Regions from separate parts of the Rhizobium sp. CC1099 genome, predicted to be linked through region 2. Evidence: predicted binding sites of a transcription regulator. Region 2 holds the regulator's gene; the other holds the start of a gene.

Region 1 (15,972 bases), on a different replicon from region 2:
TCAGGTCGGGGGCCGCCTCGAAGACATGGGGTCGTTCCGAAAATACATCGGTGGCAGTCCGACGAACATCGCCTGCGGTGCCGCCCGTCTCGGGCTGAAGAGCGCCGTCATTACCCGCGTCGGGAACGAACACATGGGGCGGTTCATCCGCGAGCAGCTTGCTCGAGAAGGCGTGGACACTCGCGGCGTGGCAACGGATCCGGAACGACTGACCGCACTTGTGCTTCTCGGCATCAGAGACGAGTCGCAGTTCCCCCTGCTCTTCTATCGCGAGAATTGTGCCGACATGGCCCTGTCGGTCGATGATATCGACGAGGGCTTCATCGCCGATGCTCGTTCCGTGGTGGCAACGGGCACCCATCTTTCGCATCCTCGAACCGAGGCCGCTGTCCTCAAGGCACTCGAACTTGCGCGCAAGACTGGCGCGCAGACTGCGCTCGACATCGACTATCGGCCGAACCTTTGGGGCGTTGCGGGCCACGACGACGGCGAGAGCCGCTTCGTCGAGAGTGCCATGGTGACCGCGAAACTACAGTCGACACTGCATCTCTTCGATCTCATCGTCGGCACGGAAGAGGAATTCCATATCGCTGGCGGGTCGACGAACACGATCGAAGCCCTCAGGGCCGTTCGAAAGGTGTCGAATGCCACGCTCGTCTGCAAGAGAGGCGCGAAGGGCGCGGTCGCGATCGAAGCCGATGTTCCCGATAGTCTCGATGACGCGCAGTCCGGACCCGGCTTTCCGATCGAAGTGTTCAACGTACTCGGCGCCGGGGACGGGTTCTTCTCCGGCCTGCTGAAGGGATGGCTGGACGGCGAAACCTGGCCGAAGACGCTCGAGTACGCAAATGCCTGCGGCGCGTTCGCCGTCAGTCGGCATGGTTGCACTCCTGCATACCCGAGCCTGAAGGAACTGCAGTTCTTCCTGAAACGCGGCGTGAAGCGGCCGGACCTCCGCAACGATCAGGAGCTGGAACAGATTCACTGGTCGACGAACCGCAGCGGTAACTGGCCGAGCATGCATGTGTTCGCCTTCGATCATCGCATGCAGCTCGAAGAGATGCCGGGCTACACGCAGGAGCGCGGCGGTGATTTCAAGCTTCTCTGCCTGCAGGCCGCAGAGCGTGTCCAGAACGGCAGAGCCGGATACGGCATCCTGTGCGACAATCGGATCGGTCGGCGCGCACTTCATGCGGCCGCTGGCACAGGGCTGTGGGTCGGCCGACCCTGCGAATGGCCGGGATCGCGTCCGCTGACACTTGAACCAGAACTGGGCCCGGACTGCGGTGGCCTGGAGGAATGGGCTCGCGACAATGTCGTCAAGGTTCTTTGCTTCTGCCATCCCTCCGACAGCGCAGAGCAGCGCGCCAATCAGGAGGAGACGGTCAAGAGGCTCTGCGAGGCCTCCCGTCGCAACAGGCTGGAATTTCTATTGGAGATCATCCCGTCGAAGGTTTCCGCCGTCGACGAGGACACCACCGCCACACTTATCCAGCAGTTCTACGACATCGGCGTCTATCCCGACTGGTGGAAACTCGAGCCGATGAAGACGAGAGCGGGCTGGGAAAACACAATCCGGGCGATCGAGCGCAATGACGACAACACGCGCGGGATCGTCGTTCTAGGTCTCGATGCCCCCGAAGCAGAACTCGCCGCGTCGTTCCAGGTTGCCGCGTCTTTCGAGCTCGTGAAGGGCTTCGCCGTTGGCCGGACGATCTTCGGTGACGTGGCACGCGCCTGGATGAAGGGCGATCTGGCCGACGAAGCCGCGGTCGCCGACATGGCGTCTCGTTTCGAACGCCTCTGCGGCATCTGGGACAAGGCGCGCAGCGCCGCGAAAGGAAACTGACATGACGACCATACGATTGACCGCGGCACAGGCCATGGTTCGCTTTCTCTCCGTCCAGATGACCGAGGAGGGTGACCGCTTCATCGAGGGGGTATGGGCGATTTTCGGACACGGCAACGTGGCGGGACTTGGCGAGGCTCTCGAAGGCATCGGCGATGCCCTTCCCACGTGGCGAGGCCAGAACGAGCAGACCATGGCCCATACCGCGATAGCCTACGCGAAGGCGAGCAAGCGCCGACGCGCCCATGCTGTTACATCGTCGATCGGTCCCGGCGCGACGAACCTGGTCACGGCAGCCGCACTGGCTCACGTCAATAGGCTTCCAGTTTTGTTCATCCCGGGCGATGTCTTCGCAAACCGTCGTCCCGACCCGGTCCTCCAGCAGGTCGAGGACTTCGAGGATGGCAGCCTGTCAGCGAACGACTGCCTGCGACCCGTCAGCAAGTATTTCGACAGGATCCATCGCCCGGAGCAATTGTTGACGGCATTGCCGCGCGCGCTCCGCGTAATGACCGATCCGGCAAACTGCGGTCCCGTAACGCTCGCTTTCTGCCAGGATGTGCAGGCCGAGGCCCACGACTTTCCCGTCGACTTCTTTGAGCCAAAGGTATGGCGGATCCGTCGCCCCGAGCCGGATCGGCGTGACCTCGAGGACGTGGTGCAGCTCATCCGCGGTGCTGCCAGCCCGGTCATCGTCTGTGGCGGCGGGGTGATATATTCCGAGGCCGAGAATACGCTTGCCGATTTCGCGACACGCCACGGCATCCCGGTCGTCGAGACGCAGGCTGGTAAATCCGCTCTCGCTCGGTCACATCCGATGAACTTCGGCGCGGCGGGCGTGGATGGGTCCGCAGCGGCGAACGAACTCTGCGCCAATGCAGATCTGGTCATCGGTGTGGGCACCCGGTTCCAGGACTTCACCACAGGCTCCTGGGCACTGTTCGGCAAACCCGGGCGGAGACTTGTGTCGATCAACACCCAGCCATACGACGCCGAGAAGCACGGTGCTGTCGGTCTGATCGCCGATGCCCGGGTGGCGTTGGAGGAGCTGTCTAGTCGCCTCGGATCCCACAAGGCTTCTTCCTTCGATCCGCAATCGAGAACCTCCTGGCTGTCGAAGGTGGATGCGCACTGCGCCGCGCCGGAGAACAAGCCCGACGGTTATCTGCCGACCGATGCCCAGGTGATTGGAGCGGTGCAACGGATCTCCACCGATCAGACGATTGCCATGTGCGCCGCGGGAACGATGCCCGGCGCCCTGAAGCTCCTCTGGCAACCAGCGCAGGGCGGCTATCACATGGAGTACGGCTATTCCTGCATGGGGTACGAGCTTGCAGGTGCACTCGGAATCAAGCTGGCGATGCCGGAGCGAGAGATCGTCTGCTTCGTAGGCGACGGCAGCTACATGATGGCGAATTCCGAACTGGCGACGGCGGTCATGCGCCGGATCCCGTTCACCGTCGTCCTGACCGACAACAGGGGCTACGGCTGCATCAATCGACTGCAGATCCATTGCGGCGGCGAGGAATTCAACAATCTCTATAAGGACTGCAACATCGAGGCGCAGCCGGAGATCGACTTCGTAGCGCATGCCGCCTCCATGGGCGCCCATGCGGTCAAGGCGAAGAACATCGCAGATCTCGAAGTGCAGATCGCGAAAGCACGAGGCAGGGACCGTCCGACGGTAATAGTCATCGATACGGATCCGAAGCCCGGCCCCGGTGAAGCCGGCGGCGGCTTCTGGTGGGACGTGGCTGTGCCGGAAGTCGGCCGCACTGAGAAATCAGAAGCGGCTCGCTCACAGTATCTGCGGAGTATCAGCCTGCAGAGCCTAGTGAATTGAGGAGCCCCCAATGAGCGATCTTCTACGCAAGCCTTTCGGCCGTCATGGCAAGGTACACGAAATCACTCCGCAGTCTGCGGGCTGGAGGTATGTCGGCTTCTCACTCTACAGGCTGCGTGCAGGCGAGCACGCCTCCGCGCAGACGGGAGCCAACGAAGTCATCCTCGTCATGGTGGAAGGCAAGGCTTCGATTACCGCCGCCGGGCAGGAATGGGGCGTTCTGGGCGAGCGGATGAACGTGTTCGAGAAGACGCCGCCGCATTGCCTCTACGTTCCGAATGATCGCGAATGGAGCGCCAGGGCAGAGACGGACTGCACGATTGCCGTATGCTCCGCGCCGGGTAAGGGCGGCCACGAAGCGCGGCGTATTGGGCCCGATGGCATCTCGCTCACAGAACGGGGCAAAGGGACGAACACCCGGTACATCAACAACATCGCGATGGAGACCGAGGACTATTGCGACAGCCTTCTCGTAACGGAGGTGTTCACTCCGCCGGGACGCTGGTCGAGCTATCCATCTCATCGGCATGACGAGGATGACTTCCCGCGGATCACGTACCTCGAGGAGACCTATTATCATCGAATCAATCCAGGCGAAGGATTTGGGATCCAGCGCGTTTACACCGACGACGGAAGGCTGGACGAAACGATGGCAGTTTCCGACGGGGACGTCGTTCTGGTTCCAAGGGGACACCATCCTTGCGGAGCACCTTATGGTTTCGAAATGTACTACCTCAACGTGATGGCTGGGCCGCTTCGGAAGTGGCGCTTCATTCCGGCTCCTGAAGTCGAATGGATCATGAAACGCGACGCCTGACAGCTCGCCGAGGCCAACGACAATCAGGTTCGAGGATACCCCAATGCCACTCATGAAGTTCCACATCTATCGCGGTCGCAGCGCGGAGCAGATCGATACGCTGCTCGATGCCGCGCACGATGCCATGGTCAGGTCTTTCAACGTTCCGGAGCGGGATCGATACCAGATCCTCAACGAACACGAGGCGAGCCATCTCCGTGCTCTCGACACAGGACTCGATATCCCGCGGACGGACCGTTTTGTGATGGTCGAAGTCGTCTCGCGTCCACGTTCGACCGAAGAGAAGACGACCTTCTACGAGGCTCTCTGTTCGGCTCTCCAGGAGAGATGCGGAACAGCCTCCACCGACGTGATGGTGTCCTTCACGCAGAACACCGACGAGGACTGGTCTTTTGGCCGAGGCCGGGCGCAGTTCCTGACCGGAGAGCTTTAGGCCGAGTCGTCTGTCGCTGTGGCTTGTCGGCGCGGCGACCAACCAAACCGAATTGCAGATCAACAGTCAGCACAACGAAAGAGAATTCAATGAGCCAGCAATCAACCCTGCCTTCGTCGAAGGCGCGACTAGCCGTGAGCCCGCTGTCGTGGGCGAATGATGTCCTCGAAGATCTCGGTGCGGATATCTCCCTTGATACATGCTTGAGCGATGCCGCGGCCAACGGTTATGCCGGCGTCGAGCTGGGAAGGAAGTTTCCGCGCGAAGCATCGGTTCTGAAGCCGCTGCTTGACAGTAACGCCCTTGCCCTCGCATCGGGATGGCACTCCGGTCAACTGGCAGAGAAGTCGGTCGATGAGGAGATGGTTTCCGTAGCTGCGCACGCAGAACTTCTGAAGGCCATGGGATGCAGTGTCCTCGTGTATGGCGAGGTCGCGATGATGACGCCCGGCTCGCCGCTCGACGAGCCGATGTCCCGCCGCCTTCTCATGCCGTCTACGCAGAGGACCGGATATTCCTCCCGCCTGACTGAGTTCGGAAAGCGGCTCTTCGACACATACGGCCTTAGGCTTGCCTATCACCACCACCTCATGATGGTCGCGGAGACCTTCGAAGAGATCTCCGACATTATTGGAGCGGCTGGGCCGGAAACTGGGCTTCTTATTGACACCGGACACGCCGCAGCAGCCGGATTCGACTATGCGAGACTGATCGAGCGGTTCGGCGACCGTATCGTTCACATCCATCTGAAGGACGTTCGCAAGGCAATCCGCGCCGAGGTCCAGTCAAAGGATCTGAGTTTCAATGACGGCGTGCGAAACGGCATGTTCACGGTTCCCGGCGACGGCGTTGTAGATTTCGGCCCGATTGTCCGGTTCGTGAAGAATAGTGGCTACGCCGGTTGGCTGGTTGTCGAGGCGGAACAGGATCCTGCCGTTGCGGCGCCAAAGGAATACACGGCGAGAGCGTTCGAGTTCATCCAGGCTAAATTCCTCGCCTAGTTTGAAAATGGCCAAAGTCGGTGCGATGACGATGAGGAGCGCATCATCATGGCGGAGACTGCTGCGGAGCCCCCGGTATCAGTGAGTTGAAGCAGGTCACGCGACCGCGGTCACGCCATCGGGCCCGAAGCTTCTAGCGATCGACTTCGTCAGATTGACGAGGGCAGCTTTCGTGGATCCGTACGGCATGGCGTCTGCCGTGTAGCCGCGCTGGCCTGCACGGCTTGCCATGTTGATAATCCGGCCACTGCCATTCGCCTTGAAATGCCGGATGGCTTCCTTGGAGAGATCGGCGGCGGCGAAGAAGTTGATCTGGAACTCGCGCTGCCAAGCGGCTTTCCAGTCCGAAGGGGATGCCTCGATGGAAATCTCCGTTCGGATCCCAGCATTGTTCACAAGCGCATGGATCCGTCCGGACACTGCCAGGGATTTCCCCCACAGTTCGAACGGGCCTTCGTCCGATGAAAGATCGCCCTGCACGATCCAACCCTCTCCGCCAATTTCGGAGAGCAGCCCCTCGGCGCTTGCTCTGTCTCGGCGATAGTGGATGATCGGCCGGGCGCCGTCAGTGGCGAGCTGCTTGACGATGGCTGCGCCAATGCCGCCCGAGGCACCGGTCACCAGTATGTTCTGCCGTTCGAGTGCCGTGGTCATTCCTTACCTCATTTCAGAAGACCGACCTGCGGCCCCCAGGTATCCGACAGCGCGAAACCCGTCATAAACGGGTCGTCTTCCTCGACCCGAAGTTCGGTGCGACCATAGACGTAGCCTCGCCCGGTGACACGCGGGAGTACGGCCTTTCGCCCGCCAATCTCGGTCTCTCCGATCGCTTCGGCGATGAACTCGCCGCCGATGATCGATCTGGACGTGCGCGCGTCGCTCACGGTTGATGCGGCCTTCCTGCTCGGCTACCATGACCTCGCGTTCGGCGAGCGCCACTTCAAGTTCGGCGTGGATCTGGCGGCCTTCGGCTGCATCGGCGTTCCGCAGTTCGGCCTTGAGTTCTTCGATGGTGCGGTCGAGTTCGTTCGTCATTGTCGTCTCCTTGACGTTTGTGAAAGACGACGGCCCCGGTCATCGCGGGATGGAGGGGTCAAGGAGCGCGGAACGCGACCGGCGGAGCCGGCGAGTGGGGGAGCCGAATTTCTGGTTCGGCCGCAGGACCGGGCCTGAAATTTGGGGGAACCGCTCGTCCTTGAGGCCTTCATTCCGTCATGGCACGCTTGGACGGACTGATCAGACATTTCAGTTCCCCTGTGGCACCCGAAAAGCCGGAAGCGGGCTCGATGCCTGCTTTCGGCTTCACCATGCGGGGAAGGCCCGCCTTTCGGCAGGGCCTTCGGTGCTGGTTCAGACTGATTCACGGTTCAGGCGAGACCAGACGAGGACATAGTCGCCGTCGGCTTCTGCCGGCCACAGTGCCGCGCTGATCGGAGCGTTGAAGCTCGGGTCGTCGAGCTTGAGCGAGATATAGGGCTCGCCGCTGCCCGAGACCGCCTTCCAGCCGGCTCCGACTTCGGCGCCGTTGGATACGGCTCGGAAGTCCGGGGCGTCGCGCGAGACGCGCTCGATTGAGTGCAGGCGGACCTTCATGTTAACCGTCAGAGTGCGGACGTTGCCCTGGATGACGTTGCCGTTGGTGGTGAATTCGCCGATGACTGCCATGATCTCGTTCCTTTCGGTTGCTCGAGCCGCGCCCATCGCGGCCTCGATGGCGGTGGAAGGACCGGGGGCGATCGCCAACGCACCCTGCGGGGCCCCGTTGCGCCTGCGCATCGGGGTGGCAAGGGCTGGAACGTAGTGGAAGGCGGGCGGGGCCGGCTTTTTTGTTTCGCGATGCAAAGCCGAAGGCGGCGGAAAAAAGCCGGAGACGCCCGTTGCGGTCGGCTGATCGAGACTTTAGTCGTCCGTCGGTCACACCGGCCTCATCGAGGTCTGCGTCGGTGCGCGCATGTACAAAGAGGAGGCGACCGGGCGAGGCGCATCGTCGTTCACACGCCTGCGCAGGCAACGTCATCCAGGGCAGCGTTTTCGGCACACCAAGGAGCGTGTCCGTCTTTTCGGTCGGGGCCTTTGCCGATGCTGCCGCTTGTTGTGGTCCTCCAGCGGCCAAGTCGTGGCCGGTATAAAAGAATCTCGCGGCGGACGTTCGAGATCGTTTCGTCACGTTCGGCAATCTCGACCTCCTGCGATCCTGCCTTGAGGGCCCGGCCGCAATCTGCGGAAACCAGCTCATCTGATCATGGCGACGGGCAAAGCCGATACGGCTCCGGCCCTGCCGCAAGGCGAGGATATCCCCGCGTCATCATCGGGTGCGGTCGCGATGGGCGGCCAGGGCTGGGCGTAGCGCCTGGCGGATGTCCATGCCATAGGTTGCATGCCATTGCGTTTTGCCGAACTTGGGTTGCTGCCGGTCTTCGGCATCGAGTCGGAGCGCCGCCGCGCATATTGCGCGCGGCAAGCATCGGTGGTCGGACGGAGTGGGAAAGGCGGCTTACACCGCCTCCCCTCCGTCTATCTGACCTGGTTGCAAGTGGTGCAGGTAGCTGACAGCGCGCTGCGCATGACCGGCCGCGACAAAAATTGCACGCTTGTCGCTGGCGAGAACCTTGAGCCAGGAGTCAAGATAGCTCGCATGATCGGGCCGCGGCTCGAGTTCGGGAACGATGCCGAGATCAGCGCAAAGGAAGCAACTGCCGAGCTCGGCGATCAGTTCCTCGCGGCTGCGTTCGCTTTGATCCCCGGCATAGCGGCTGAGATCGCGATCGAGTCGATGCGGTGCCGCCGTCCAGTGGGTCAGTTCGTGACTGAGGATCGCAACATAGGACGCAGCGTCGCGGAAGGCTTCCAAGGCTGGCATCTGGATGTAATCACGGGCTGGGGCATAGTATGCCGCCGATCCGCCGTGCCGGATCAGTGCGCCGGTGTTTGCAAAGAAGCGATCGGCATGTCCGATACGGACAATTGGATCCTGAACCGATGTGACCTGATGGAAGCGAGCATCCAGTCCGGCAATCTGATCGACATTGAAGACCGTGTACGGCTTGAGAAACGGGATATTGCGCTCAACGTCTTCGCCCATGTCGTTGGTTTCGGTAAGGATGAAAGAACTGGCGAAGACGATCAACGTGCCGGTCTCGCCCTTGCGGACTGCAGCCCCCAGTTCGCGGGCCTGGCGAAACGTCATCCAGGTCGGCGAGGTGAAGCCGCGGGCGATCGCCTCTGACCACAGAAGCAGGACGTTGATGCCCGAATAGGGTTGGCCGTTGTGGCGCAAAGGCCGGGTGATCCGGTCGTTCGCATGTGCTGAGCTCCAGGGCTTAATCCAGGGCCGCACGCCTTGTTCGAGCTCGGCGATGATCTTGTCGGTGATGCGGCTGTAGATGTCGGATCGTTGGTGAGTTTGTTGCCTGCACATGTCGAAACCTCCGTTTTGAGGCCGCGACCATCGCGACCTGCTACGGCGGTCCGAATGCCGGGCCTCAAGCGCGGGCCAGCACCCGATAGGGCCGGAACGGACGTGAAGGACGGCAAAGCCGTTGCGGGGCGGCGCGGGCCCGGCAGGACCTAAAGCCGGGGCAGGACGCGATGGTCGCAGCACCGCAGGGATTGTTCGACGGCGGGGGCGGGGGCAACACGCTGCCAAATCCGATGGCTCGAAGAATGACCTCGCAAGATCGTGCTGGTGAGAACGCCGCGGTGATCTCGTCAGCGCCCCGGTCGTGCCCATGAGCGTGCGGATGTCGATGATGTCGTCGTGCGATGCGGTGGATCTTTCCAGGCAACCCATGCCCGATCTTGAAGTCGATTCCCCGCACCACCTTCAGCTCAAAGGCGCGGTTGGGCAGATCAAGCTGTCCATTTTGGTGCAGAACCGTCGCAAAGCTGCCGCGCCGGCCGTAGGATAAATGGAGATTTTCATCGCACGACAGCCCAGCAATCGGGTTCAGTACGCAGGGCGATTTGTCTTAGGAAGGCCGCAGACGTTTGACATGCAGTTGTCCTTCGGTGATGCGAGGACGCCGATGATAGGACGCTGGGGAATTGTCCAGGCTAGCAATCCTGTATGCCTTGGCGATCGGTGCGGTGACGTGCCCCCGTTAAATCAGGCGATGTGGAACTGGAATTTTTCACCGACTGCGCCCGGCAAGCTGTCCGCGGGAGGCACCGAGGGTGCCTCCTCACCTTTTAGGCGGAAGTCGACGTGTCATGCGGGGCCGGACCGCGCTTGTGAGGGCCTGCCTCTCCCCCGCCCGGAAGGCCGAACCGAGCTTGCGGCGGCACGCCGGACCGTCGGCACAATCACGCGAACCGGGTCAGACTTCTCGCGCGCGCTTTTGCGGCTTCTTCCTCGCGGTTGAGTGGGTGTTGCGAAGTTTCGAGCGAATCGAGCAGTTCGCGGGCACATGCCGCGATCGAACCGACCGCGCGGTCGAACGCCGCCTCATTGCGTTTCGACGGTTTGGTGGTTCCGCTCAGCTTTCGCACGAACTGCAGCGCAGCGTCATGGATTTCCTCGTCCGTCGCCGGCGGATCGAAATTGAACAGCGTTCTTATGTTTCGGCACATGAGTTGCTCCCCGTCTCCTTCATCTTCATCTTCATCTTCATCTTCATCTCCTTCGTACTTCAAGGGCGGGGTGGCCGCTTAAGGGGCGCCAGGGCTATTGCGAAGGGCTCGTGTACGTTTAGATAAAGCGCCGCCAGCGGAAATCTAGAAATAGACCTGCTGTCAACCTCTCTTCACAATCGATCCGTAGTGAAAGGAAGCGCAAGGTAGGAGCTCATGGACAAACCCTGGACCGTCAGCCACGGACCGATCATAGCAACACAGTTCGATGTTCAGAAGGCAGAGGCGATCAGCGTACTGCTGATGCGTCCGATCGGCATTCTCCCCAATAAGCCAGGCGATCCGATCCGTCCCTTCGCGCTCGGCCTCTTCAACGATATCCGCGCGCTGGCAAAGCCTGATGTCAAAGCGACGGCATTGCGCCGAGCCGTTGGCTCCTTTGTCCACTCAAAACGGTACTATTTCGCGAGCGCCCAACCTGGCTCGATGCGCCATGACATCGATGGCAAGCCCGTGGAATCACTTTCAATCGAAGACCGACTTGTTGCGCAGCGACGCTTTCTCAGCCTGAAACGAAGCAATGACGAGAATAGCGCCCCTAGTATCGAGCCGGCCGCTTCCCCAGCTCCCCCAAGTAAGACTGAGCAGATCCGCGCCGCCCTTCTCAGACGGGATCGGCAGACCTGACGAGCGCCATCTATCTCGGCTTGGTAGGCAGATCTCCCACGATCTGTGCGTGAAGAATCGTTCGATGAAGAGCTAGTGCGCACAGAGCGAGCCGACAAGAACTCCCTCCCCGGCCCCCGCGTCAGGCGTTCAACAAGGCCGAAAATCGCGCCTGCGTTTGAGGTTGCCGCCCAAAAGCGCGGTGACAGAGCTGTTTCGATATCCGAAACTTCTGCAAGCGAAAAGGCCGGGCGAACCCGGCCTTCGTACTCTCGGATCAATCGGCGTCAGGCCTGCAGGTTGTCCGCCGACATCTTGCCGGACTTGCGATCCTTGACCAGCTCATAGGTAATCTTCTGGCCGTCGTTGAGGCCACGCAGGCCGGCCCGCTCGACCGCGGAAATGTGAACGAAGACATCGCCGCTGCCGTCATCGGGCTGGATGAAGCCAAACCCTTTTGTTGCATTGAACCACTTCACGGTACCCGTCGCCATAGCGTCTTCCTTTGATCATTTAATCCTGCCGCACCCTGGTGCGGCAATCGCAACTTGCGGCGACATAAATAGACGCTTCTGGATGCAAGGCAAAGGCAAAAATCCGGTTTGCGGCATTACACTGCCCATTCAGAGCGTTAAAGTCTAATGGGCTGTCTGCCGCCGCGCTGCCTTCCTCGACGACAATGCTCAGGCAATTCCCGACTGCGATCCGCGCGGCGCTGCTTTGCAATGTTTTCGCCATACCAATCGAGCGAGCCCAGAAGCATCATGATGTCCTCGACGCAAATCGAATGCGCAATCCCAATGCCGCCCGCCAAGCAATGGAAGATTTAGTTGGCGTCTCGCGAGGGCGGAAATTCCCGACGCGCTAAAACATATCCGCAGCAATCCCCCAGCACCTCCGCCGACCATGCGTCTGTGATATCGAAGATCCAACTGTCCGCCTCGATAAGAAACGAACCGTCGATCCCTCAGAATGGACTATTTTGAGAAAACCGCGATCTGAGCGGCGACAATAATGAGGAAGGTGACCGCCTGAAGTTGATTGCCCTTCGTTCCCGAAACCGATCGCGCTGCTCGCAGGATCGATCATGGATGGGTATCGCGAACGGACTTCGGATTTTCAGAGGGACGAATGTCGTGAAGTGGGCAAACTGTCCAAAATTTCGATGTAAACATTGGTCATTAAGGCGGCGCGAAATCGCTGAGGGATGACAGATCGTCCCTCCGCCGCATTGTTGTCGATTTCGATGATCCATCGTCGTTGTACTTGCGCAGGCTTGCGCCAACGCAATGAACAAGATGTGTAACCCGTTTGCGACGATCCGCGAAACAAGTCTCCCGGGTGCTTTTCACCGCGGCATCGCTCCATTATGACAGATTTGTGACAGTTAAATGGGATGTCGATGATCAGCTGGTTTCGTAGACTCATGCCGCGTGAAGATCGCTTCTTCGATCTCTTCGCTCAACATTCGCGCACCGTTGTCGGAGCTGCCGAAGCCTTGAATCAGTTGTTAGCTGGCAGCGAGATCGAGCGCCATTGCGAGACGATCGTTCGTCTTGAGAATGAAGCTGACGAAATAACGCGCGAGGTGATGCTTGCCATCAGGAGAAGCTTCATCACCCCCTTCGATCGCGGCGACATCAAGGATCTCATCCAATCGATGGATGACGCGATCGACATGATGCAAAAGACGGTCAAGACCATCCGTCTGTTTCAGCAGACTTCGTTCGATCCGGGCATGCAGGAGATGGGTGCGGCAATCGTCCAGGCGGCGCATCTGATAGCCGAAGCTATCCCCCTACTGGACCGGATAGGATCCAATGCGCCTCGGCTTACCGCCATCGCCGAAGAGGTTACTCGGGTCGAAGGTCATTCGGACGATCTGCATGACCAGGGTCTCAAGGATCTCTTCAGCCGCTACGGCACCTCGAATCCAATGGCCTATATTATTGGCAGCGAGATTTATGGTGAGCTGGAGAAGGTCGTCGATCGCTTCGAGGACGTCGCCAACGAGATCAGCGGTATCGTGATCGAGAACGTCTGATGGAGGTTACACTTGCCTTCCCCCTGCTTGTGGGCCTCATCGGGATTGCGCTGTTCTTTGATTTTCTGAACGGCCTGCACGACGCCGCCAACTCGATCGCAACCATCGTTTCGACCCGCGTGCTGCGACCGCACTATGCTGTCTTTTGGGCAGCTTTCTTCAATTTCATAGCATTCCTATTTTTCGGGCTGCATGTCGCAGAGACCCTTGGAACCGGCATCATCAATCCGGGCATTGTCACGCCGCAGGTGATATTTGCGGCGCTGATGGGCGCGATCATCTGGAACATTGTCACATGGATGTTCGGCATTCCCTCCAGCTCTTCTCACGCCCTGGTCGGCGGGCTGGTTGGCGCCGGACTTGCCAAGACCGGCTTGAGCTCGATCGTCTGGAGCGGTCTGCTCAAGACTGCGGGCGCCATCGTCATGTCGCCTATGATTGGCTTTTTCCTCGCGCTTGTTCTGGTCCTGGTCGTCTCGTGGATTTTTGTACGTCAGACGCCCTTTGCCGTCGATCGCACGTTTCGCGTCATGCAATTTGTCTCGGCCTCGCTCTACTCGCTTGGCCACGGAGGCAATGATGCGCAGAAGACGATGGGCATTATTGCAGTCCTGCTTTATTCGCAGGGTTATCTCGGCCAAAGTTTTCATGTGCCGTTTTGGGTGGTGCTCTCCTGCCAGGCGGCAATGGCGCTCGGAACGCTTTTCGGCGGCTGGCGCATCGTCCATACGATGGGCTCCAAGATTACTCGCCTCAATCCGATGCAGGGATTTTGCGCCGAAACCGGCGGCGCGCTGACGCTTTTCGGCGCCACATGGCTCGGTATTCCCGTCTCGACCACGCATACGATCACCGGCGCGATCATCGGTGTCGGTGCGGCAAGACGGGTTTCGGCGGTGCGCTGGGGGCTGGCCGGAAACATCGTCATTGCCTGGGTTGTCACGCTTCCGGCCGCGGCCCTCATCTCGGCTCTCTTCTACTGGAGTTCCGGTTTGTTTGAATAGCGACGGCTTTAGGCAACGCCGAAGGACGCCAAGCTTTCATGCTCACAATGGGGCTGCAATTCGATCGAGCCGAAAATGCAGCGACACCAGCGATCGGGTGTCGCCGCAGCCGCGGTTCGTTTGCCTGCATTACACAATGCTACGACGCGCTTCCGACCAGGGAGCAGCCTACCCCTCGCGCCGTTCGGATAGCCAACTTGAACGCGCGGCGGGCGAGAAACGGCATCAGAACCGGGTCTTAACGGGATGCGACGGTGGTTCATGGCAACTACGCGGTCTCGCGGAACGGATAGGCTTGTTGTCGCGTTGCACTCCCAACGTTGAACTGACCAATCAATTCGCGTAGCGTGGCGCTCTCGTTGGCCAGGGATGCGGAAGCGGCACTCGCTTCCTCGACCATAGCGGCATTCTGCTGGGTCGTTTGATCGAGGCTGTTAACTGCCGTGTTTATCTCCGCGAGACCCACTGACTGCTCGCGCGACGATACAGCAATCGCGTCGACGTGTCGGTTGATCACCACCACGAGTTCCCCAATCTGCTTCAGGGCACCGCCGGTTTTCGAGACGAGTTCCACACCTGTCGCCACTTCACAGCTCGACGTTTGAATAAGCGCCTTGATTTCTTTCGCCGCCTTGGCGGAACGCTGCGCCAGTTCGCGTACCTCCTGGGCCACGACCGCGAAACCCTTGCCAGCTTCGCCCGCGCGTGCAGCCTCAACACCTGCGTTCAACGCGAGCAGATTGGTCTGAAAGGCGATTTCGTCAATGACACCGATAATGTTCGATATCTCGTTGGAAGATTGCTCGATCCGGCTCATCGCGTCGACTGCCTGGGTGACAATCTGGCCCGACGTCGCTGCGCTGGCGTTGGCCTCGGCTGCAACCTTCCGAGCTTCCTCGGCGCGTTTCGAAGATGAGGCGACGTTTGCCGTGATTTCGTCCAGCGCGGCGGCCGTTTGCTCCAGGGCAGCCGCCTGCTGTTCGGTGCGTCTTGCGAGGTCATGCGCACTGTTGGCGATCTCGTTCGATCCGCTGTCGATGCCTCCTGTCGACCCGGCCACTTTGCTCAGAGTGCGACAGAGTTGGGCAACGGCGCTGTTGAAGTCGCTTCTTAGCGCCTCGAAATCAGGATCGAACATCTCGCTGATCCGGATTGTGAGATCGCCGTCGGCCAGCATCTTCAAATTTGCGGCCAATCCATTCGTCGCCTTGGCCATCGCTGCCGCGCGCGCCCGGTCGATTTCCTCCCGCCGCTGGCGCTCACCTTCTGAAAGGGCTCGGTTTGCCTCGATTTCCTGGTCAGCTTTGATCTTATCGAGTGCCGTCTGCCTGAAAACTTCGACTGCTCCGGCCATCGAGCCGATTTCGTCCGTTCGGCTCGCATAAGGAATGGCCGAGGCCGTATCGCCTGCTGCAAGCCCCGTCATCGAACTGGTAATCGCCCTGATCGGGCGGGAGATTTGCACAGCAACATAAGCAATGGCTCCGACGACGATTGCCAGGACCAAGGCGATAAGCGCCCATGTGCTCCAAAGGATCGCGGCATAGGTCAGCTCGCTGCTGTCATAGGAAGCATCCGAACCCTTCACGTTGATGTCGAGTAACTCGCTCGCACGGTTTTGGGCTTCCTGGACAATGGGCTCCATATCCTTGTAGAAAATGCTCTTGGCTGCGTCGTTGTCGTTCTTTCGGGATTTCTCGAGCATCGGCGCGGCCGCACTGGCATAGTCAGCGGCGCGTTTTCCGA
Region 2 (15,972 bases):
CCCTGCACGATGATCTGGCTGCCGTTTTCGGATTGCGGCTTGAGGAGAACCGGGTTCATGTGTATCGACGAGGACGTGCGCGCCGCAAGCGACTGCAGCCACTGCGCCCGGCCGATCTCCCCGCCGTCATCGGCAACAGCCGCGTTGTTCGACATATTCTGCGGCTTGAAAGGCTTCACCTTGAGGCCGCGATTGGCCGCAAGCCGGCAAAGCCCGGCAACGAGCACCGTCTTGCCGACATCCGAGCCGGTTCCCTGCAACATGATCGCCTTGGTCATGCGATGAGGCCTACAACGCTGCACGATCCGCGGTCAATCGTCTGTCCGAAATGCGAAAACCGCGCGGGCTGGCGGGCGCGCGCGGTCTGCCGAAAACTCTGGCGTATTCGCCAATACACGGCGAAACTCGTATTCTCCGGGACGCACTACCTGATCCGGAGAAAGCGGCGGTTGTCCCCCGCCGTGGTTCAACTGATAGCGTGACATTCTTACCGGAGTGTTATTGCGGAACTCAGCAATGGTGGATTTTGACCTTTTTTGACATTTTACCGATTCTCGATCCGCATGCAGTTCATTGAGTTCAAGCTCGATGCAGACTTTCGCTCGTGGATCAGTGGGAATATTAGCTCATTCAAATCAGTCGTTTAGCTCAAAAAAATTCGGCCGCAAGCGGATTTCAATTGCCATGTCAAAGGCGTAGGCTGGGATGTAATCGGAATGTCCCAGGCCGGCGATCGCGATGCAAAAAAACGCATGGCACCTGAAATTGCGACGGCCAAACTGCTGCATGCATTCATTGAACGAACGCATTGGGCGGTTAGTATTACATCCAAAAGCTGCATGTCAGCATCAAAAATCGGGGAACGAGCGATGAAGATCATCCTGGCTTGGCTGTTTATTGCCGTATGTCTCGTCGCCGGCGGCCGCGCCGCGCAGGCTGATTGCGGTAATGTTTCGATCGCGGAGATGAGTTGGGCCTCGGCGGCGATTGCCGCCAATTTCGACAGCTTCATTCTCAAAAACGGCTATGGATGCAATATCAGGACCGTGGCCGGCGATACCGTGCCCACTTTTGCTTCGATGGATCAGAAGGGCGAACCCGATATCGCACCGGAACTCTGGACCGCGTCCGTCAGGACTCAACTCGAGGCGGCAGTGAAGAGCGGGCGCCTGATCCAGGCCTCCGAGATTTTGTCGGATGGCGCAATCGAAGGCTGGTGGATCCCGAAATTCATCGCCGATGCAAATCCCGACATCCGCTCCGTACAGGATGCCCTGAAACGGCCAGACCTCTTCCCCGCGCCGAAAAATGCCGCCAAGGGCGCCGTCCACAATTGTCCGCCGGGCTGGAGCTGCCGGATTTCGACAGCCAATCTCTTCAGGGCCTTGAACGGCGAGAAGGCCGGTTTCGAGCTGATCGACAGCGAAAGCCCGCAAAGCCTGGACGATTCGATCGGCGCAGCCTTCGACGCCAAAGTTGGCTGGCTCGGCTATTACTGGGCACCAACGGCGATCCTCGGCAAATACGACATGACACGGCTCAGTATGGGTGTCAGCCACGATAAGGCGGAATGGCTGGCCTGCACCTCGGTCGAAGGCTGCGCGCGTCCGCAGCTTAACGCCTATCCCGTCTCCCAGGCCTTTACCGTCGTCACCAAGGCCTTTGCCGACCGTGCCGGTCCGGAACTCGCCTACTTGCGCTCCCGCACCTGGGACAACAACACCATAAACGACATTCTGGCGTGGCAGGACGAAAACCGGGAAAGCAGCGAGAACGCCGCGCTCTATTTTCTGCGCAACTACCCCGAACTCTGGACACGGTGGATGCCGGCTGACGTCGCGGAAAAGGTGAAGGCCGCTCTTTGAGCAATTCCAGCCTCGCGTAGGCTATCGCTCCTAGGCTGACGGCATATTCTAGTCAAACGACTGCCGGGCCAATGGCAGCAACGCAATGGATGACCGATGACGCCAGCCGCTTCCTTTCCCGATCGCGACACTGTTGCCAGCAAATTTGCAGGCGCTTCCGAAGCGGACAGGTCGTATCTTGCGCTGCTCATGGAAAATGCAGCGCAGGACGACAGCCTGATCGACGGCTTGCATCGGTATCTGGATCTGGCCGCGGCTGCGCCCTTTCTCAATTCTCTGAAACTTGAAAATACCGGAATGTGGATTGGTGAAGCCGCGCCGGCGCGGCTTCAGATCCGATTGACCGAAGCAGCGAAATCAAGCCAGCATCCGGCCTATCTTGCTTTCCGCACTGGCCTCAACCGATCGGGCGGCCTCGAACGCGCCTATCCTGCCGCAACGGTCTGAAAAGATTTAGCGGCGTGCGGCGCGGTTGACCGAATGGCCGGCATCCTGCGTCGCGTTGACGGCGTTTGCCGTATCACGGCCCACGCCACGGATGGTATTGCCGCAGGAAGAAAGCGCCAGAAGCAGCATCAGCGCTGCGCCGATTTTGACCGTTATCGTCATTTTGGAAATCCTCTTTTGCAAACTAGAAATCGTGCGGCCGAGGCAGCATGCTGCTCTCGCCGTTCAACGCGCCGAAATCCATTAAAGTTCCTCGCCGTCCGGATCAAGCGGCGGCGGCCTTTGCCTTTTCCGCGAAAGCAAAGCGGATGCTGTCGGCGACCGCCTCCATGGGCCCCGAGAGCTGGGAGGCCGTCAGCAGCCGGATGTCGAACGAGCCGAGTTCAGGCAGGCCTTCTTGCGCACCGAGCATCACCATGCCGTCGGCCACATAGGAGCGCGGCAGCGGCGCGATCGCAAGGTCGGAAAGCACGGCGGCGCGCTGCGCCATCGTATGGCCGCTGAGATAGGCGACGCGGTAAGGCCGCTTGTTACGCTCAAGCTGCGCCAGTGCCTCCTGGCGCCAGATGCAGCCATCCTCCCAGATCGAGATCGGCAGGGGATCGCGCCTGTGGGCAGTACCGCATTTGGCGCCTGCCCAGACAAGGCGTTCACGAAACACGATCTCCCCGCCGGTCGGAAACGGCCGCGTGGCGCAATTGATCAGCGCCAGATCCAGCCTCTGCTCTTCCATGCGCTTCTTGAGGCCCATGCTCATGTCGATCGTCACGTCGACCATGATGCCCGGATAGCTCTCCGCGAAGCTCTTCAGGATACTTGGCAGCAGCCGCTCGCCGATATCCTCCGGCGCGCCGAGCCGCACGACGCCGCTGAGTTCCGGCATGATGAAGCGCGAGACCGCCTCGTTGGAGAGCGCCAAGATATTGCGAGCGTAAGTCAGCAAGAGCTCGCCGTGCTGCGTCAGCGTCACCGAACGCGCATCACGCATAAAGAGCGTCGCGCCGAGCTGTTCCTCGAGCTTCTTGATCTGCATGGAAACCGCCGACGGCGTGCGGAACACAGCCTCGGCTGCAGTCGAAAAATTACCCGTTTCCGCAATGGCGACAAAGGTTCTCAGAACATCATTGTCGAGCAACGGGATCGGGCGGCGAAAGGGCATAGTCATCGTCGCATCTTTCAATTTTTCTGATATTAAACACCATATCATTTCGTTTGTTTGAAAGTCAACGCAAAGCTATTTTAGCAACATGGCTCGATAAACAAAGGAGGCCATAATGACCGAGGCTGCACACAGCATTCTGGACATCTTCTTTGCGTTCAGGGCAAGGCAACTGCAGCGCACCACCTGGGAGAACACTATGCGGCAGATGACCGCGCTGCCCAGCCACCTGATCGCTGATGTCGACCCATATGCGCTCAACAATACCCGAGAAGGAGGCACGCAACCTTCTCCTCACCAGAGTTCTGCACGTTTGGCGATACAGACACTGCATGAAATGCGGTTCACGCCCGGCTCGTCCGCCGCCAGCTATCATCGCAACGCTGGCTCCTAGGTGTGCAAGTCGGGGGTGTGCCCCCACTTGAACTATTGATGCCGCCAGACTTTCAACGCTGAAATCAGGAGGATCACGGCAAGCGTAGGCAATAGGAACACACTCGGTACAATGCTGAGAAGTAACCCGCCGATGAAGGTTCCGACAGTCGATCCCGCCGCCATCACGAGCAGAAATGCCTTGTTGCGACGGATAGCCGAAAAGCTCTGATCCCGGCTGTAGCGGGTGAAGCCGACAAGCATCGTCGGCAGGCTCACCGCGAGCGAGAGGCTTCCGGCCAGCTTGATATCGGCGCCGAACAGTAGCACCAAAGTCGGTATCAGCAATTCCCCGCCTGCCACGCCGAGCAGCGAGGCTACCACGCCGATGACGAAGCCTGCGATCACGCCCGCAATCATCTGGGACGGCCCAGTCAGAACCGGCTGACCTGCACGAGCGTCATGGCCGAGGACCAGCACCGCCGCGATAACAACGAGCAGGACGGCAATAACCTTGTAGAGCGTTTCCGATTTCAGGCGCGTTGCCCATCCGGCCCCACACCATGCACCAAGCAGGCTTCCGGCGAGCAGGTTGGCGGCGATAAGCCAGTTTTCGGCGATAACGGCGAAAGGCACCGTTCCGGCACGGAGCGGCAGGGCCGTCGCGACCACGACGAGGCTCATGGCTTTGTTAAGAATGACGGCTTCCAGGGCCGCGAAATTGAAGCGGCCAATCAGCAACGGCAAACGAAATTCCGCGCCGCCGAGGCCGATCAGCCCACCGAGCGCGCCAATAATTGCGCCTCCCGCGAATGCCATGGGTAAGTTGCGCGATTGAGATGCGGCCGCCGTTTCATGTGTCATCGATATAGCCAGATGGAAGTACCGACTTTGTAGCGGCTTTTCTTGGCGCAGGCGAGATCAAGCGTCGCCGCCGCTAATGCTTCATCATCACTGGATGCGGCGAATGCGACAGCAGGTAGTGAGTGACACGGCCGAGCAGCAGCTCCAGGAAATAGCCATGCTTGAAAGCGCCAATCAAAAGGCACGTCGCATTCACCGACTTGGCGAAATCGAGGATCGCCTCTCCGACGGACCGGCTTCCCGAGCTGATTGCAACGACGTCGCCGTCAAGCCCCAGCTGATCTAGCAATTCCCTTGCCGTTGACTGGTAGCTTCCGTCCGGTTTGTCGTTGACGCATAGAACCGTCAAGCGATCGGCCGCAGCCAGCCAGCGCCTGGCGGCGGCGACGGCACCCTGCGCATGATCATGCGGTTTCCAGCCGATCACCACATGCCCCAGCAGATTGCCGGCATAGGCATCGGCAGGTGGTGCCAATACCAGCTTGTGCTCATTGAAAAGGAGATCGTGAAAAGCGTCGCGGGCATCCATGTTGCCATGGCATGGGGCGACGACGAGCGCCGTCTCATGGACTTCGGCGGTCACGCAGCGATTGAGATCGCCGCGGCAGTCATCGAGAAGGAGCCGTTCTCGGCTGGGCTTGCCCTGCTTCCAATCCTCGAAGGCGCGGGCGACCCGCTCGAACCGCTCTTGCGGCGAGCCTTCGGCCAGGTCGCGCAGCATCTGCAGATCGATCTCCTCCGGCGCGGCGATCATCCGTTCCGGATCCGCACCGACATGGGCCACGGCCATGGTGCCGTGGATGGCGCGGGCGGCGTCTTCTGCAATATCCAGGCAAGGCTGCGCAGTTGCCGGATCGGGCAGCAGAGCGAGAACGTCGGCATGGACGGTCACTTCCCGCACATGGCCGGCGAAGATGACACCGGCTTCTGCCGGGGGCGGTTTCCGCGCGGTGTCGTTTACGGTCGCATTGCTCATACCGGCCTCCTTTCGCGAGTGCTCCCACCTCGCTCCCGGTCCATCACGTTTGAAAGTTTACTCCTGGGTCCCATGGCTAGCAAACGCTGCACACTTGTTAGCACGCAATCACTCGTTTGCCATGGAAGTGACGGTAGGAACTATTCCATGCGCTTCATGACAACCCTTCTCGCCTTGAGCGTCATTGGTCCCACGGCCGCCCAGGCCGAAATGAAATGGAGAATCTACGCGAAATGCGCCTCCCTGCCCCGCGGCGGCCATCCCGCCGCGGAGCAAATGATCGTGGCGAAGCCGCGCCGCTTTCGCACCACTTGCGGCATCCTTTGAACAATCAGGCAGTTTCCGCGTTCATTTGAAGCGCAAAGGAGCTCTTGATGTCATACGGATCGCTGAGTGCTTTTGGTGACACCTGGTGCCGGTACAGCCCGGACACCGAGACCCTCGAGGCCGCTCATGACCTGGTGGACCAATACCTCGTGTTCGCCGAGGAAGCGCAAGTGGGAAATGACATCATCGACGAGATCGAGCTGCCCGTCCCGAAGCCTGTCCTGATCAAGTCGTTTGGCCTCGTCATCGCTGCCGAGCACCGTCCGCAGATAAGAACTCTGCTGATCAAGGCCGCCATGACGCTTGCCCAGTACCGCGACGACGTCGGACCACGGATGCGGTTAAAGCCTACGACACCGCACGGCAGGCCGCGGGCGGCCCGATCGCGGGAATTCGAGCGCCGTCTCGAAAAGAAGCTTGTGGCGGTCGCTGCAGAACGGATCAACCTCGGCGCGTTCTATCGCCGCGCCTTTATCGAGGCCATGCATTGACGCCAGGTGCGGTCGCACCTTGCCTTGCCCGCGACGTTCAGATCGCCGCCTGCATCAGGTAGAGGGATCGTTCCGGAGGAAGCTGTGCAACCATTTTCATCATGATCTTGGGATCGACATGGGGAACGGATCGCAGTTGGCCGTCCCGGTAGATGATCGTCAAGACGCGCGTCTCTTCGTCATAATCGAGTTCAGCGATCGTTTTCGTGTACACCAGGAACCGCATGCCGTTTACACCTCGCTGGTCAATGGAACATCACCAAGGTGATGGTGCCGACCATGACCCACCCGGAAACGATAATCAGGGACATTCTCAACAACGCCGTCTTGATCGTCATGGAATACTCCAAATCGCTTCAACCAAACTAGCTGTACTTTGGGACGAGTGTGGCCTATCGGGCCGAACCCTCATCCCGGCGGGATTATATGTCTGACGCCCTTAGGCGAGTATGGGAGCCGAAGGCGGACTGGAATCACCTCCAGCGCGACTAAGCACACCCTAATATAGGCAGTCGCGTGAAATCGACGTGACACACGTATTGCGCGAACAGCTGTATCGCGCGTCTCAATCTGTGCGCACAGCGACGGGGATAGGATAGGAACCTGATCCGGATCAGAAGTCGCCGAGTGCGTAGCCGGCGCCACGCACCGTCCGGATCACCTTATCGGCCTTGCCGAAACTGATGCCCTTCCGGAGACGCCCGATGTGTACGTCGACAGCGCGCTCATCGACACTGGCATCGTTACCCCACAGCGATGCCCTCAATTCCGATCGGGAGTGGACGCGGCCGGGGGACTTCATCAGAAACTCGAGCAGCCTGAACTCGGTGGGGCCGAGCTTGACTTCCTTCTTCTGCCTGTGAACCCGGCGGGCGTTCTTATCGAGCGTCAGATCCCCGACCTTCAGCGTGCTCTCCAGCAGCGCTGGATTGAGACGCCGCAGGAGGTTCCGCAAGCGGATGAGGAGTTCCACGGGGGAGACTGCCTTTATGAGGCAGTCGTCGGCTCCGGCGGAGAGGACGGCCAACCGGTCCTGCTCGAGGGCCGAGTCCAGCAGCACCACGATCGGAAGGCGGGCGGTCGCTCCAGTTGTCCGGAACTGGCGGCATGTCGAGATTGCCATCGAGCCAGGAGCCGGCGCACCGAATATCACCGCATCAGGCAGCCGCAACGCCACGAGCTCGACCAGCGACGCATGCGGGTGAAGACAGTTCACCGAATACCCTTCTGTCTCCAGAGCATGCTTCAGTGTCGCGAGCAGATCTTCGTCCTGCTCAACAACAAGTACCCGCACCGACATCTTCTCCGGCCTCCCTGCTATGCTTCCATCGAATATCCTGCGCCGCGGACGGTGCGGATGACGTCCTGCATGTTGGAGAAGTTCAGCGCCTTGCGCAGGCGACCGACATGAACGTCCACGGTGCGCTCGTCGACATAAATGTCGTGGCCCCAGACACCGTCCAGAAGCTGCGAACGCGAGAAGACGCGGCCGGGCGACGACATCAGGAATTCCAGTAGACGGAATTCGGTCGGGCCGAGACGGACTTCGCGGCTCTTGCGGTGAACACGATGCGTTTCGCGGTCGAGTTCGATATCGCCGCATTTCAGCACCGTGGAGAGCACCTCGGGCTTGGCGCGGCGCAGCATCGCCTTGACGCGGGCAACGAGTTCGGGCGTGGAGAACGGCTTGACCACGTAGTCGTCGGCGCCGGTGGAAAGGCCGCGCACACGCTCGCTTTCCTCGCCGCGCGCCGTCAGCATGATGATCGGCAGACGCTCCGTTTCCGGGCGCATGCGCAGGCGGCGGCAAAGCTCTATGCCCGACACGCCCGGCAGCATCCAATCGAGGATCAGAATATCCGGCGTGCGCTCCTGAAGCCTGATTTCGGCCTCGTCGCCGCGCAGAATGGTGTCGACCTCGAAACCTTCGGCCTCAAGGTTATAGCGAAGAAGCACGCTCAGTGCCTCTTCGTCTTCAACGACTGCAACTCTCGGGATCATTCGGTTCTGTCTCCTGAGGGCCGGTTCGGAATTGTCATTCCGTGACCGCGCCGACGGTGTTGGCAGTATCGTCCTTCGGACGTTCGCCTTCCGGCTGTGCGCCGGTCGCCATGTAATAGATCGTTTCGGCAATGTTAGTGGCGTGATCGCCGATGCGCTCGATGTTCTTCGCACAGAAGAGAAGATGCGTGCAGCTGGTGATGTTGCGCGGATCTTCCATCATGTAGGTCAACAGCTCGCGGAACAGCGAGGTGTACATCGCGTCGATTTCCTCGTCGCGCTCGCGGATCGACTTCGCCTTGTCGGCTGAACGCGAGGCATAGACGTCGAGTACTTCCTTGAGCTGGACCAGCGCCAGTTCGGAAAGATGCTCGAGACCGCGGGCGAGCTTGCGCGGAACGCCGGTGCTCTGCACGGCGATGACACGCTTGGCGGTGTTCTTGCCGAGATCGCCGACGCGCTCGAGATCGGCCGCGATGCGGATCGAGCCCATGATCTCGCGAAGGTCCGAGGCCACCGGCTGGCGGCGGGCAATCGTGACGATCGCCTTGTCGCCGATCTCGCGCTCGGCGTGATCCATGACGACATCGTCGGAGATGACCTTCTGGGCCAAGCCAGCGTCACCGTTAACCAGCGCGCGGACGGCGTCCGACACCATCTGCTCGGCAAGCCCGCCCATTTCCGAGATGCGGCGGGACAAATACTTCAGATCCTCGTCATAGGCAGAAAAGATATGGGTCGATGCCATTGGGATTGTCCTTGAATAGCCTGAACGCCGCAGCTCAGCCGAAGCGGCCCATGATGTAATCCTGGGTGCGCGGGTCGTCCGGATTGGTGAACATCTTGTCGGTGTCATTCTCCTCGACGAGATTGCCGAGGTGGAACATGGCGGTGCGCTGCGAAACGCGGGCTGCCTGCTGCATCGAGTGCGTCACGATGACAATACTGTAGTTCTCGCGAAGCTCGTGGATCAACTCCTCGACCTTGGCGGTCGCGATCGGATCGAGCGCCGAGCACGGTTCGTCCATCAGGATGACTTCCGGGCTGACGGCAACGGCGCGCGCAATGCACAAGCGCTGCTGCTGGCCGCCCGACAGACCGGTGCCGGATTCCTGCAGGCGGTCCTTGACTTCGTTCCAGAGGCCGGCCTTATGGAGGCTGCTTTCGACGATCTGATCAAGGTCGGCCTTCGACCTCGCAATTCCATGGATGCGCGGTCCGTAAGAAACGTTCTCGTAGATAGACTTCGGGAACGGGTTCGGCTTCTGGAAGACCATGCCGACGCGGGCGCGGAGTTCCACGACGTCGATGTCCGGATCGTAGATATCCGCGTCGTCCAGCTTGATTTCGCCCGTGACGCGGCAATTGTCGATCGTGTCGTTCATGCGGTTCAAGCAACGCAGGAACGTGGACTTGCCGCAGCCCGATGGGCCGATGAGGGCGGTAACAGTGTTTTCGCGGACGTTCAGGTTCACGTCGAAAAGCGCACGCTTCTCGCCGTAGTAGACAGACACCGTCTTGCCGACCATCTTATAGGCGCTCGTATTCAGTTTCTGCTCCAGAGCCTTCTCAACTGCTGTTTCAGTCAACATGTTCATAATCCTTACTCCGTTACCAGCGGCGTTCAAAACGCTGCCTGAGGAAGATGGCGATTGCATTCATCAATATGAGGAAGCCCAACAGCACGAGAATTGCGGCGGAGGTCCTCGATACGAAGCCGCGCTCCGGGCTGTCCGCCCAGATGTAGATCTGGCTGGGAAGGGCCGTCGACGCCGCGAAGATACCATCCGGCGGGCTTGTGATGAAGGCGTTCATACCAATGAGCAGCAGCGGCGCCGTTTCACCAAGCGCTCGCGCGAGCGAGATGATCGCGCCGGTCATGACGGTCGGCATGGCGAGCGACAGCACGTGATGGAAGATCATCTCGTGCTTGGAGGCGCCGACCCCGAGAGCCGCCTCGCGGATCGAGGAAGGCACCGCTTTCAGCGACACGCGTGTGACGATGATGAGCGTCGGCAGCGTCATCAGCGAGAGAACGAGGCCGCCGACGAGCGGAGACGACCGCGGTAGGCCGAAGCCGTTCAGGAAGACGGCGAGCCCGAGGAGACCGAAGACCACCGACGGGACCGCCGCAAGGTTGTTGATGTTGATCTCGATGAGGTCGGTGAAACGGTTCTTGGGAGCGAACTCTTCCAGGTAGATCGCCGCCGCGATGCCGATCGGGAAGCTGATCGCGAAGCAGACCAGCAGCGACCAGAACGATCCGGAAATCGCGCCAGCCAAGCCAGCCAGTTCCGGAAAGCGGCTGTCGGCATTGAGGAAGAGCGCCCAGTTGAACGGGCTGGAGATCACGCCCTTGGATACGAGCTGGTCGATCATGCCGATCTGCTCGTCGCTGACGCGGCGCTGGCTCTCGGGCGTGTCCCGGCTGATCTCACCCTTGACGAACTGGTCGGCCGGGTCCGACATCGGGATAACGAAGGTGCTCGGCCCCTTAAGGCGCGCCGGATCCTTGATGACCGCGTCGCGGACGAGGAACGGTGCCGACGACGTGAAGAGGTCGAAGTAGGCCTTCTCCTGCCTGCGAGGCAAATCCCCCACCTGAGTGCGCAACGCGTCGCGCACAGCGCCGCGCCAATCGGCCTTCATCATATCGCTTGTATCGAGCTCAGCTTTGCTCAGGTCGATGTTGATGGTGGCCACCGTCTGGGTGAACGCCTTGTACCCCGTGAGCGTCAGAGAACCGATGAGGAAGGCGAGGAAGCCGAGCGCGAAAACAATCGCGATCATGCCATAAGCCTGGAGACGGCGCTCGGCGGCATAGCGTGCCTTCCGGCGCGCCTTCATGTCGTCCGAATGCCAGTTGACACGCGTTCCGGCGACTGCGGTCGTGGACATCAGTATTTCTCCCGGTACTTGCGCACGGTGCGCAGCGCGATGAGGTTCAAGCCGAGCGTGACGAGGAAGAGCACGAGGCCGAGTGCAAAGGCCGCCAGCGTCTTCGGGTTGTCGAACTCCGAGTCGCCAATCAGCAGGGTGACGATCTGGACGGTCACGGTGGTGACCGCGTCGAACGGGTTGAGAGTAATCTTCGCGATCAGGCCGGCCGCCATGACGACGATCATCGTCTCGCCGACCGCACGGCTGAGTGCAAGAAGGACGCCGCCGATAATCCCTGGCAAAGCGGCGGGCAGCAGGACCTTGCGGATAGTCTCTCCCTTCGTCGCGCCAAGAGCCAGCGAACCGTCGCGCATGGCACGGGGCACTGCGGCAAAGGCGTCGTCCGAAAGCGAGGAGATGAACGGGATGATCATCACACCCATGACAAGGCCGGTGGCAAGCGCGCTGTTCGGCGACGAGGGTATCCCGACGGCCGCGCCCAGAGCCCTGATAGCAGGGGCGACAGTCAGCACGGCGAAGAAGCCGTAGACGACCGTCGGAACACCGGCGAGAATTTCGAGAAGCGGCTTCACGACGGCACGGAACCGCGGGTGCGCATACTCGGTCAGATAGATGGCGGAGAGGATGCCTGTCGGCACCGCGACCAGCATCGCGATCGCAGAGATGACAAACGTGCCGAACAGAACGGGAAGAACGCCGAACGCGCCCTGCCCCGCCACTTGGTCCGCACGAATGGCGATCTGAGGTTCCCAGCGCAGGCCGAAGATAAATTCGGTAACCGGCACCTTCGCAAAGAAGTGCAGCGCTTCGAAGACGAGCGAGCCGACGATGCCCAGCGTGATGATGATGGCGACCAGGGAGGAGAACATCATGAAGCCCGTGACCGCAGTCTCGACGCTGTGGCGGGCGCGATACCGTGGGCTGATTACCTTCATGCCGAGGAACGCGCCGACGGCGGCGATGCAGAGGCCAATGGCCGTCATCAGGTAGGTAGAGTAGGTCTGGAGGGACCGCAGGTGCTCTGCTGCAGCGGCAACCTCGGGCGACGGCTGGCGGAACAGGTTTCCGGCCGCGACCTGGCGGATTTCGCCAATCAGCAGCGACCGTGCGGCACCGTCCATGGCTTCGGAGCCTGGATATGAGGCCACCACAAGCTGATTGATGACGCTGGACTGGAAGGCGAGCCAGAGAAGAAGAAATACGAAAGCGGGAACAGCAGTCCAAATCGCGGCATTGAGGCCGTGGTAAATCGGCCGGGAATGCGCCTTTATGCGGCTCGTTCCTGCCGTTGTCGCTACGGCGAGGGCGCGCGAGCCTCCAAAGTAGGCCGCGATCACGGCCGCGGCAACCAATACGAGGAAGAGATAACCGGACATGTTGCCCCCATGTGAGAAGAAGCCGCCCGCGGGGTGCGCGGGCGGCCGGTGAAATTCGATATTACGAGCCGAGCTTCTTGGCGGCCAGGACAGCCTTCTCGACTTCCTCGCGCTTGGGGTCGTCAAGCGGCGTCAGGCCACGTTCGGCAAGATAGCCGTCCTCGCCCATCGAAGCCTTGGAAGTGTACTCTTCCAGGAACTCCTTCATGCCAGGAATGACGTCGCGGTGCGCATTCTTGACGTAAATGAAGAGCGGGCGGGATACCGGGTAGGAGCCGTCCTTGATGGTGTCGAAGCTGGCTTCCACACCTTCGATCTTGATGTCCTTGAGCTTGTCTTCGTTCTCGTAGAGGAACGAATAGCCGAAGATGCCAACGGAATTCGGATCGGATTCAAGACGCTGAACGATGAGGTTGTCGTTTTCGCCGGCTTCGATGAACGGACCGTCCTGGCGCATGCGCGAGCAGGCTTCCGTGTATTTCTTCTCGTCGGCCTTCTTGATGTCGGCCATGCCAGGAACCTTGGCGCAGCCCTGGAGCATGACCAGTTCGACGAAGGCGTCGCGGGTGCCGGAGGTCGGCGGCGGGCCAAAGGCGACGATGTTGACGTCCGGAAGGGACTTGTCGATGTCGGACCACTTCTTATTCGGGTTGGCGACGAGGCCGCCCTTGCCGTCGGGAAGCTGGGCAGCGAGCGCCTGGAAGATCTGTTCCTTGGTCAGGTTCCAGTCGCCAGTATTGGAACGGGAGACGGCGATCGAGAGGCCGTCATAGCCGATGAGGGCTTCTGTGATGTCGGTCACGCCGTTGCCGGCGCAGAGCTTGACTTCCGATTCCTTGATCGCGCGCGAAGCGCCGGTGATGTCTGCGAAGTCTTCGCCGACGCCGCCGCAGAAGGCCTTGAAGCCGCCGCCCGTACCGGTCGACTCGACAACCGGGGCAGGCTTGCCGGTCTTGTTCGCGAACTCTTCAGCGACGGCCTGGGTGTAGGGGAACACGGTGGACGAACCGACGATCTTGATCTGATCGCGGGCCGATGCGACGCCTGCGGTTGCCAGCAAAATAGCGGCGACTGCGCAGCTTCCGAGATATTTCTTCATGGATACTCTCCCGTAGAATTTGACGATGACGCTTCGGCGTCGGCTCCCCTCTATAGGCACCACGTAACAGTTTTGTGACAGTTTTGTATCAATTCATTGTACGGGAAGGAAGGCATCGGCGATGCGCGCCGGCTGCGCCAGTGAGGCCGATTTTTAAGTATCGAACCAAAAACAAATTAGACAAACAGAGTCAACGCCTTCCCGACACTTGCCCATCTGATTTCGAGCTGAGCCGGCAGGTTCCGGCGTCCGGGCAGAAAAGAGCTGACCCACACATCCATTATCCGTCGCGCAGCCAAGGGAAAATCGGCAAACATTATAAAAGTGACATAAAACCGACATTACACCGTTAAGAACGCGGCATATGTCCCCTCAGACGCAATGACGAGGGACGCGCCAATGCTGGAAATAACGGATTTGACCCGGCGGTTCGGTGGCAAGACGGCGGTCGACCAGACGAACCTGAGAATACCGCAGGGCCAAATGGTGGGCATCATCGGCCGCTCGGGCGCCGGCAAATCCACGCTTCTTCGCATGATCAACCGCCTGCAGGAGCCGACGTCCGGCTCCATCCGATTCAGCGGCGTCGAAGTCTCCGCTCTCCGCGGCGAAGCCCTGCGCAACTGGCAGCGCGATTGCGCGATGATCTTCCAGCAGTTCAATCTCGTCCCTCGCCTCGACGTTCTGACCAATGTCATGCTCGGCCGCCTCAATCACCGCCCGACCATGCTGAGCATCCTCAACATCTTCAGCCGCGACGAGCGCATTCATGCGATTGCGGCTCTGGAGCGCCTCGGCATCGAGCAGACGGCGCTGCAGACCGCCGGCACGCTCTCCGGCGGCCAGCAGCAGCGCGTGGCGATCGCGCGCGCCCTGATGCAGAACCCGAAAATGGTGCTCGCCGACGAGCCGATCGCCTCGCTCGACCCGCTGAACGCCAAAATCGTGATGGATGCGCTGCGCGACATCAACGAGCGCGAGGGCATTACCGTCATCACCAACCTGCATACGCTCGATACGGCGCGCAACTATTGCGAACGCATCGTCGGGATGGCCGCCGGCCGCGTCGTTTTCGACGGCGAGCCTTCCGAGCTGACAGCCGCTGCAGTCAAGGAAATCTACGGCACCGACAAGGATGGCGCCGGCATCGACGAGACCATGACGTCTACCTCGATCAACATGCCCGCGCCAGCCACCGCTCAAGCATCCGTCGGCCTGCAACCGGTTGCCCTGGCGGGCCTCTGAGAGACGGCGGCGATCGACCGCCCGCGTCAAGGGCACACTTCTTCGTAACAGCAAGACCACCGGGGAACCGGTCAATCAGGAGAGAACCATGTTGAAGAAAGCACTCTTTGCCGCGACAGCGCTTCTAGCGCTTGCCGGTGCCGCCGCAGCCGAAGACCTCAAGGAATTCCGTGTCGGCATTCTCGGCGGCGAAAACGAGGCTGACCGCCTTCGCAATTTCCAGTGCCTGTCGGAAAAGCTTCCCGCTGCGATCGGCGTCGAGAAGGTCTCCTTCTTCCCGGCAGCCGACTATGACGGCGTCGTCCAGGGCCTGCTCGGCGGCACGCTCGACTACGCAGAACTTGGCGCCTCCGCCTATGCCAAGGTCTATCTCGCCAATTCCAAGGCCGTCGAACCGATCCTGACGACCGTGCAGACCGACGGCGCAACCGGCTACTACTCGGTCATGGTCGCCCGCAAGGACAGCGGCATCAAGAAGCTCGAAGATATGAAGGGCAAGAAGCTCGGCTTTGCCGATCCTGACTCGACTTCCGGCTACCTCGTCCCCCTCGTCACGCTGCCTGAAGCCATTGGCGCTCCGGTCAAGGAATACTTCTCTTCCACCGGCTTTGGCGGCGGCCACGAGAACCTCGTCTTGGAAGTCGTAAAGGGCAACTTCGACGCGGGCACCACCTGGGCATCGGGCGTGGGCGAGTTCAAGGATGGCTACAGCTCCGGTAACCTTCGCAAGATGGTCGACAAGGGCATTTTGAACATGGACGACCTCGTCGAACTCTGGAAGTCGCCGCTCATCCCGAATGGTCCGGTCGTCGTGCGTTCCTCGCTGAACGACGACATGAAGGCCAAGTT

What was found. The regulator PhoB, encoded in region 2, activates phosphate uptake and scavenging genes when phosphate is short. The targets are predictions, from matches to a motif close to TGTCATNNANCTGTCAT.
Region 1: QA644_RS21685 (DUF47 domain-containing protein) is a predicted target of PhoB. The motif match lies at 12,548-12,564, and genes of this name have one in related genera.

The regions. Positions count from the first base shown of each region.
Region 1 covers NZ_CP121642.1:99,568-115,539, reverse strand. The annotation lists gene iolC (5-dehydro-2-deoxygluconokinase) at 1-1,849, shown strand, start outside; gene iolD (3D-(3,5/4)-trihydroxycyclohexane-1,2-dione acylhydrolase (decyclizing)) at 1,851-3,692, shown strand; gene iolB (5-deoxy-glucuronate isomerase) at 3,703-4,509, shown strand; gene QA644_RS21740 (tautomerase family protein) at 4,553-4,942, shown strand; gene iolE (myo-inosose-2 dehydratase) at 5,032-5,943, shown strand; partial or broken gene QA644_RS21730 (SDR family oxidoreductase) at 6,043-6,597, opposite strand; partial or broken gene QA644_RS21725 (proline racemase family protein) at 6,606-6,827, opposite strand; gene QA644_RS21720 (hypothetical protein) at 6,796-7,116, shown strand; gene QA644_RS21715 (DUF736 domain-containing protein) at 7,294-7,608, opposite strand; gene QA644_RS21710 (zincin-like metallopeptidase domain-containing protein) at 8,438-9,361, opposite strand; partial or broken gene QA644_RS21705 (LysR family transcriptional regulator) at 9,652-9,791, opposite strand; gene QA644_RS21700 (DUF2277 domain-containing protein) at 10,246-10,512, opposite strand; gene QA644_RS21695 (ProQ/FINO family protein) at 10,729-11,199, shown strand; gene QA644_RS21690 (cold-shock protein) at 11,466-11,672, opposite strand; gene QA644_RS21685 (DUF47 domain-containing protein) at 12,581-13,222, shown strand; gene QA644_RS21680 (inorganic phosphate transporter) at 13,222-14,226, shown strand; gene QA644_RS21675 (methyl-accepting chemotaxis protein) at 14,495-15,972, opposite strand, start outside.
Region 2 covers NZ_CP121641.1:2,024,252-2,040,223, forward strand. The annotation lists gene QA644_RS10365 (cobyric acid synthase) at 1-278, opposite strand, end outside; gene QA644_RS10370 (glycine betaine ABC transporter substrate-binding protein) at 870-1,865, shown strand; gene QA644_RS10375 (hypothetical protein) at 1,962-2,312, shown strand; gene QA644_RS10380 (entericidin A/B family lipoprotein) at 2,319-2,474, opposite strand; gene QA644_RS10385 (LysR family transcriptional regulator) at 2,578-3,519, opposite strand; gene QA644_RS10390 (hypothetical protein) at 3,587-3,865, shown strand; gene QA644_RS10395 (sulfite exporter TauE/SafE family protein) at 3,898-4,662, opposite strand; gene QA644_RS10400 (universal stress protein) at 4,781-5,683, opposite strand; gene QA644_RS10405 (hypothetical protein) at 5,831-6,010, shown strand; gene QA644_RS10410 (hypothetical protein) at 6,058-6,501, shown strand; gene QA644_RS10415 (hypothetical protein) at 6,539-6,727, opposite strand; gene QA644_RS10420 (winged helix-turn-helix domain-containing protein) at 7,115-7,801, opposite strand; gene phoB (phosphate regulon transcriptional regulator PhoB) at 7,819-8,502, opposite strand; gene phoU (phosphate signaling complex protein PhoU) at 8,537-9,250, opposite strand; gene pstB (phosphate ABC transporter ATP-binding protein PstB) at 9,285-10,100, opposite strand; gene pstA (phosphate ABC transporter permease PstA) at 10,114-11,400, opposite strand; gene pstC (phosphate ABC transporter permease subunit PstC) at 11,400-12,779, opposite strand; gene QA644_RS10450 (PstS family phosphate ABC transporter substrate-binding protein) at 12,841-13,878, opposite strand; gene phnC (phosphonate ABC transporter ATP-binding protein) at 14,278-15,123, shown strand; gene phnD (phosphonate ABC transporter substrate-binding protein) at 15,212-15,972, shown strand, end outside.